Regions from separate parts of the Streptomyces albireticuli genome, predicted to be linked through region 2. Evidence: riboswitches for the same ligand, from Rfam matches in the RefSeq annotation. Region 2 holds a riboswitch; the other holds the start of a gene.

Region 1 (3,398 bases), 4.0 Mb from region 2:
CGCCGTTCAACCACCGTCTCGCCACGTCTTGTGCGGGCCGCAACCGCACTTTAACGGGAGTGCCGTTGCCGCCGCCGCCGCGGGCGAGGACGTACACGGGGCGTGATCGGTTGCGCACCGCCGCCGGGCGCCGCGCGGCGGGCCGTCCCGGGCCGCTGGGCTCAGCCCTTCCCGGGCCGGCCCTCCTCGAACGCGACCCGCCGCAGCACGTCCACCGCGGCACGGTCGAGCACCACCGCCGACGCCGTCCCCCATGGCAGCCGGCCCGTCGTCGCCTCCGTCACCAGGCGGGTCATCGCCTTCCGGTGGCGGCCGAAGGCGCGCGGGGAGACATGCCGGCCGCGGGCGGCCTGGCCGGCGAGGGCCGTGCCGGGGGCGACGTCCAGCAGCAGGAGATGGACGTCGCGGCCGCGCCGCCGCGCGTCCCGGGCCAGCCAGCGGCGCACCCAGCCGCGCTCCCCGCAGTCGTGGACGACGGCGCTGGAGCCGGAGCGGAGGGCACGGCGCAGGGTCGCGTAGTGGGCGAGGCGGGCGAAGGGGCGGTAGAGGCCGTACGGCAGCCGGGCGGGCAGCCGGCGCTCCAGCCGCTCGCGGGAGTCCTGGGAGTCGACGCACCACACGAGGCCGGCGCGGCCGTCGAGCGGCGGCACCACGCGCCGGATCAGCGTGGACTTCCCGCTGCCCGGCAGGCCGGAGACGATCAGCAGGTCGCCCGGCGGGAAGCGCAGCTCCGGCCGGCCCGCGCCGTCGCGCAGGTCGAGCACCCGGGCCCGGCCGCCGGGCGCGGCGGGGTCGTGTCCGTCCGGGCCGTCCGGCCCGCCGCGCACCGGGCAGCCCCGTGGTGCGGGCTCGGCCCGTCTCACTCCAGCGCCCCGCGTCCCCATGGTGTTCGCCCTCCCCCGGTTCCGGTCCCTGCCCCCCTACCCACGAAATGTAAAGAAAAGGTAATGCAATTAAGAGGGCCGTGGGCAGTCTTTCGCGGGCCGGTCCATGCAATGATGTGCGCGCCAAGCGCATACCCAACTGCATACCGGCCGCTCGAATCCGCGCGGGAGAGTTCCAGCCGTCCCGTGCTGGACGCCGAAGGAGCAAGTTCCTCCCTTGAATCTCTCAGGCCCCGTACCGCGCGGGTGAGGCAGATCTGAAAAGCGGGCCGCCGTGTGCGGTCCCACCCAAGGTGCAAGCCGGGGCCCCGCGTGTCGACGCGGCTCCGGTGAACCTCTCAGGTTCCGATGACAGATGGGGAGGACGTCCTCACCGCCATGCCTGGGAGCCCACACCATGACCGATGCCCCTCGCCGTACGGCCCTCGACGCGCTGCATCGCACGCTCGGCGCCACCATGACCGACTTCGCCGGCTGGGACATGCCCCTGCGGTACGGCAGCGAGCGTGACGAGCACGTCGCGGTCCGCACCCGCGCCGGCCTCTTCGACCTCTCCCACATGGGCGAGATCACCCTCACCGGCCCGCAGGCGGGCCAGGCCCTCGACTTCGCGCTCGTCGGCAACCTCTCCGCGCTCGCGGTCGGCCGCGCCCGCTACACCATGATCTGCGAGGCCGGCGGCGGCATCCTGGACGACCTGATCGTCTACCGGCTGGCCGAGCAGGAGTACATGGTCGTCGCCAACGCCTCCAACGCCCAGGTGGTGCTGGACGCCCTGACCGAGCGCGCGGCGGGCTTCGAGACCGAGGTGCGCGACGACCGGGAGAACTACGCGCTGCTCGCCGTCCAGGGCCCCGAGGCCCCGGGCATCCTGAAGTCCCTCACCGACGCCGACCTGGACGGACTGAAGTACTACGCGGGCCTGCCGGGCACCGTCGCGGGCGTCCCGGCGCTGATCGCCCGTACGGGCTACACCGGCGAGGACGGCTTCGAGCTGTTCGTGGCGCCGGGCGACGCCGAGCGGCTGTGGCGGGCGCTGACCGACGCGGGCACCGACGCCGGTCTGGTGCCCTGCGGCCTCTCCTGCCGCGACACGCTGCGCCTGGAGGCGGGCATGCCGCTGTACGGGCACGAGCTGACGACCGCGACCACGCCCTTCGACGCGGGCCTGGGCCGGGTGGTGAAGTTCGACAAGACCACGAACGACGGTGACTTCACCGGCCGCGAGGCTCTCACGGCCGCCGCCGAGCGCGCCGCGACGAACCCGCCGCGCAAGCTGGTCGGGCTGATCGCCGAGGGCCGCCGGGTGCCGCGCGCCGGGTTCTCCGTGGTCGCCGACGGCGCGGTGGTGGGCGAGGTCACGTCCGGCGCCCCCTCCCCCACCCTCGGCAAGCCGATCGCCATCGCGTACGTCGACGCCGCGCACGCCGCACCCGGTACAAAGGGTGTGTCCGTGGACATTCGCGGCAGCCATGAGCCCTACGAGGTCGTCGCCCTGCCCTTCTACAAGCGCGAGCGCTGACCCCTCTCACCTCATTCCCGTCCCACCTGTCAAGACCCGTTGCACAAGCACCCACGCGCATCCAGGAGAATCAAGCCATGAGCAACCCCCAGCAGCTGCGCTACAGCAAGGAGCACGAGTGGCTGTCGGCCGCCGAGGACGGCGTGGCGACGGTCGGTATCACCGAGTTCGCGGCGAGCTCGCTCGGTGACGTGGTCTACGCCCAGCTCCCGGCGGTCGGCGACACGGTCACCGCGGGCGAGTCCTGTGGCGAGCTGGAGTCGACCAAGTCGGTCAGCGACCTGTACGCCCCGGTGACCGGTGAGGTCGTCGAGGCCAACCAGGACGTCGTGGACGACCCCTCGCTGGTGAACTCCGCCCCCTTCGAGGGCGGCTGGCTGTTCAAGGTGAAGATCACGGACGAGCCGGACGAGCTGCTGTCGGCCGACGAGTACACCGCCTTCACCGCAGGCTGATCCCGCCCTCCTCCGCCCAGGAAGTCCAGGAAGAACTCATGTCGCTTCTGAACAGCTCCCTCCATGAGCTCGACCCCGACGTCGCCGCCGCTGTCGACGCCGAACTCCACCGCCAGCAGTCCACCCTCGAAATGATCGCGTCGGAGAACTTCGCTCCGGTCGCCGTCATGGAGGCCCAGGGCTCGGTCCTCACCAACAAGTACGCCGAGGGCTACCCGGGCCGCCGCTACTACGGTGGCTGCGAGCACGTCGACGTCGTCGAGCAGATCGCCATCGACCGGATCAAGGCGCTCTTCGGCGCCGAGGCGGCGAACGTCCAGCCGCACTCCGGCGCGCAGGCCAACGCCGCCGCGATGTTCGCGCTGATCAAGCCCGGCGACACCATCCTGGGCCTGAACCTCGCGCACGGCGGTCACCTGACCCACGGCATGAAGATCAACTTCTCCGGGAAGCTCTACAACGTGGTCGCGTACCACGTCGACGAGCAGACCAACGTGGTCGACATGGACGAGGTCGAGCGCCTCGCCAAGGAGCACC
Region 2 (3,398 bases):
GGTCACGGCGGAAGGCCCCGCGAGAGAGGAAGCTCTTCCCGGCGCGGAGGGCTCTTCCCGTGCGGAAGCTCCTCCTGGGGTGGAGGCCCTTACCAGTGGTGCGGGTGGCGCTCTCGGCGTGGATGGCCTGGCAGGTGCGGGGGACATGTCGGAGCCGGGCGCGGAGGAGTCTTCCCGTGCGGAAGCTCTTCCCGGCGCGGACGGCCCTTCCGGCGCGGGAGATGCTTCGGGCGCGGAGGGCTCTTCCCGTGCGGAAGCTCCTCCTGGGGTGGAGGCCCTTACCAGTGGTGAGGGTGGCGCTCTCGGCGTGGATGGCCTGGCAGGTGCGGGGGACATGTCGGAGCCGGGCGCGGAGGAGTCTTCCCGTGCGGAAGCTCTTCCCGGCGCGGACGGCCCTTCCGGCGCGGGAGATGCTTCGGGCGCGGAGGGCTCTTCCCGTGCGGAAGCTCCTCCTGGGGTGGAGGCCCTTACCAGTGGTGAGGGTGGCGCTCTCGGCGTGGATGGCCTGGCAGGTGCGGGGGACATGTCGGAGCCGGGCGCGGAGGAGTCTTCCCGTGCGGAAGCTCTTCCCGGCGCGGACGGCCCTTCCGGCACGGGAGATGCTTCGGGCGCGGAGGGCTCTCCCCGTGCGGAAGCTTCTCCTGGGGTGGCAGCCGTTCGCGGTGCGGGTGCCTTTCCCGGTGTGGACGGCCCGGCAGGTGCGGGGGACGTGCCGGAGCCGGGCCCGGAGGAGTCTTGCCGCGTGGAAGCTCCTCCCGGCGTGGACGGCCTTCCTGCTGCGGGAGGCATCCCGGGCACGGGTGACGCTCCCGGCGTGGCTGATTCTCTCGGCACGGACGGCCCTCTCGGCCTGGGAGCCGCTCCCGGCACAGGAGCTCTCCCCGGCCCGCAAGGCGCCTCCGGCGGCGAAGCCCCTCCTGGCCAGGGGAACGCCCCCGGCGGAGCGGCGGATCAGCCGCCCGCGCCGTTGACCGTGCCCAGTCCCTCGTCGGAGGGGGCGCCGGCCGGGGGCGGGGCGTCCGGGGTGGGGAGGGTGAGCCCGTAGTGGTGGTAGAGCTGGAGTTCCTGCTCCGGGGAGAGGTGGCGGCCGACGCCGAAGTCCGGTGCGTCCTTGATCAGGGATCGCTCGTAGGGGATCCGCAGGGTGTCGTCCACGACCTCGCTCGGCTCCAGCGGTACGAAGGCGTCCCGGCCGAACAGCCCCGTGCGGACCGCCGCCCACTCCGGCTCTCCGGTCGCGTCGTCCAGATACACCTCGTCCACGGTGCCGATCTTCGCGCCGTCGCGGTCGAAGGCCTTGCGGCCGATCAGGCTCCGCGGATCGATATCGCTCTGCACCGTTCCTCCCAAGGGTCGCGCGAAGCCCCGACTGCGCCAAGGGTCCCAGCCGGGTCCCGACCCCCCTGGCAACGTCCCCCGACAACAACGAAAAGCCACAAAGCGGGAACCGGCCACTCGAAGGCTCTGCCCAAAGCCACGCTGGTAGGCTGGCGAATGGCCGCAGACCCCGTGCGGGAGAGTCTTCCGAGAGCCCTCACCGGCTTCTCCGGAGGCGCCGAAGGAGCAAATCCTCCCCGGAATCTCTCAGGCACCCGTACCGCATGGACGAGGTCACTCTGGAAAGCAGGGCGGGCCCGGTCTGGCACGACGCCGACGCCCGTCCTCACCGACGGTGAAAGCTGGGCTGTGTGAGGCGGCCCGGTGAAGCTCTCAGGTTGAGATGACAGAGGGGGAGGCCGTCCGGGTACCCGCGCCGTGGTACCCCTCGCAGGTCGCAATGACCAGGAGGCCTCCGCAGATGACAGCCCACCGCATCTCCCTTTCCGACCTGGAGCGGGGTACACCCTTCGAGCAGCGCCACATAGGGCCCGACGCCGGGGCCCAGGCCAAGATGCTCGCCCAGGTCGGCTTCGGCTCGCTCGACGAACTCACCGCCGCCGCCGTGCCGGACGTGATCAAGAGTGCCGAGGCGCTGGCCCTGCCCGCCGCCCGCACCGAGGCCGAGGTGCTGGCCGAGCTGCGCACGCTGGCCGACCGCAACCAGGTCCTCGCCCCGATGATCGGCCTCGGCTACCACGGCACGTTCACCCCGCCGGTGATCCTGCGCAACGTCATGGAGAACCCCGCCTGGTACACGGCCTACACGCCGTACCAGCCGGAGATCTCCCAGGGCCGGCTCGAAGCCCTGCTGAACTTCCAGACCGTCGTCGCCGAGCTCAGCGGCCTGCCCACCTCCGGCGCCTCCCTGCTCGACGAGGGCACCGCCGCCGCCGAGGCCATGGCGCTCTCCCGCCGGGTCGGCAAGGTCAAGCAGGGCGTCTTCCTGGTCGACGCCGACACCCTGCCGCAGACCGTCGCCGTGATCGAGACCCGCGCCGAGCCCACCGGGGTCGAGGTCGTCGTCGCCGACCTCAGCGGGGGCATCCCCGAGGAGATCGCCGAGCGCGGCGTCTTCGGCGTCCTGCTCCAGTACCCCGGTGCCTCCGGCGCCGTGCGCGACCTCCGCCCGGTCATCGAGCGCGCCCACGAGCTCGGCGCGATCGTCACCGTCGCCGCCGACCTGCTCGCCCTCACCCTGCTCACCTCGCCCGGCGAGCTCGGCGCGGACATCGCCGTCGGCACCACCCAGCGCTTCGGCGTGCCCATGGGCTTCGGCGGCCCGCACGCCGGATTCATGGCCGTGCGCGAGCAGTTCGCGCGCAGCCTGCCCGGCCGCCTCGTCGGCGTGTCCGTCGACGCGGACGGCAACAAGGCCTACCGCCTGGCCCTTCAGACGCGCGAGCAGCACATCCGCCGCGAGAAGGCCACCAGCAACATCTGCACCGCGCAGGTGCTGCTCGCCGTGATGGCCGGCATGTACGCCGTCTACCACGGCCCGGAGGGCCTCGCCGCGATCGCCCGCCGCACCCACCGCTACGCCACGCTGCTCGCCGAGGGGCTGCGGGCCGGCGGCGTCGAGATCGTGCACGGCGCGTACTTCGACACCCTGACCGCCCGCGTCCCCGGCAAGGCGGCCGAGGTCGTGGCGGCGGCCCGCGAGCACGGGGTCAACCTCCGCCTCGTGGACGCGGACCAGGTCGGCATCGCCTGCGACGAGACCACCGCCCGCGCCCAGGTGGCGGCGGTCTGGGCCGCGTTCGGGGTGGCCGCGGACATCGAGTCCCTCGACGCGCTCGACGCCTCGGTGGCCGACGCGCTCCCCGAGGGCCTCCTGCGCACCGACGAGTACCTCACGCACCCGGTCTTCCACCAGCACCGCTCCGAGACCGCGCTGCTGCGCTACCTGCGCCGCCTCGCCGACCGGGACTACGCCCTGGACCGGGGCATGATCCCGCTCGGCTCCTGCACCATGAAGCTCAACGCCACCACCGAGATGGAGCCGGTCACCTGGCCGGAGT

The links. A riboswitch is a leader RNA that binds a small molecule or an ion and turns the genes downstream of it on or off. The one in region 2 is predicted to bind glycine.
Region 1: it holds a riboswitch for glycine, as region 2 does, so the genes downstream of both, gcvT (glycine cleavage system aminomethyltransferase GcvT) here and gcvP (aminomethyl-transferring glycine dehydrogenase) in region 2, are expected to answer to the same signal.

The regions. Positions count from the first base shown of each region.
Region 1 is NZ_CP021744.1:2,481,189-2,484,586, forward strand. It holds gene SMD11_RS10280 (AAA family ATPase) at 162-827, opposite strand; glycine riboswitch at 1,040-1,135, shown strand; gene gcvT (glycine cleavage system aminomethyltransferase GcvT) at 1,282-2,406, shown strand; gene gcvH (glycine cleavage system protein GcvH) at 2,484-2,861, shown strand; gene glyA (serine hydroxymethyltransferase) at 2,900-3,398, shown strand, end outside.
Region 2 is NZ_CP021744.1:6,485,160-6,488,557, forward strand. It holds gene SMD11_RS36575 (DNA polymerase IV) at 1-1,045, shown strand, start outside; gene SMD11_RS28195 (PRC-barrel domain-containing protein) at 952-1,338, opposite strand; glycine riboswitch at 1,503-1,610, shown strand; gene gcvP (aminomethyl-transferring glycine dehydrogenase) at 1,799-3,398, shown strand, end outside.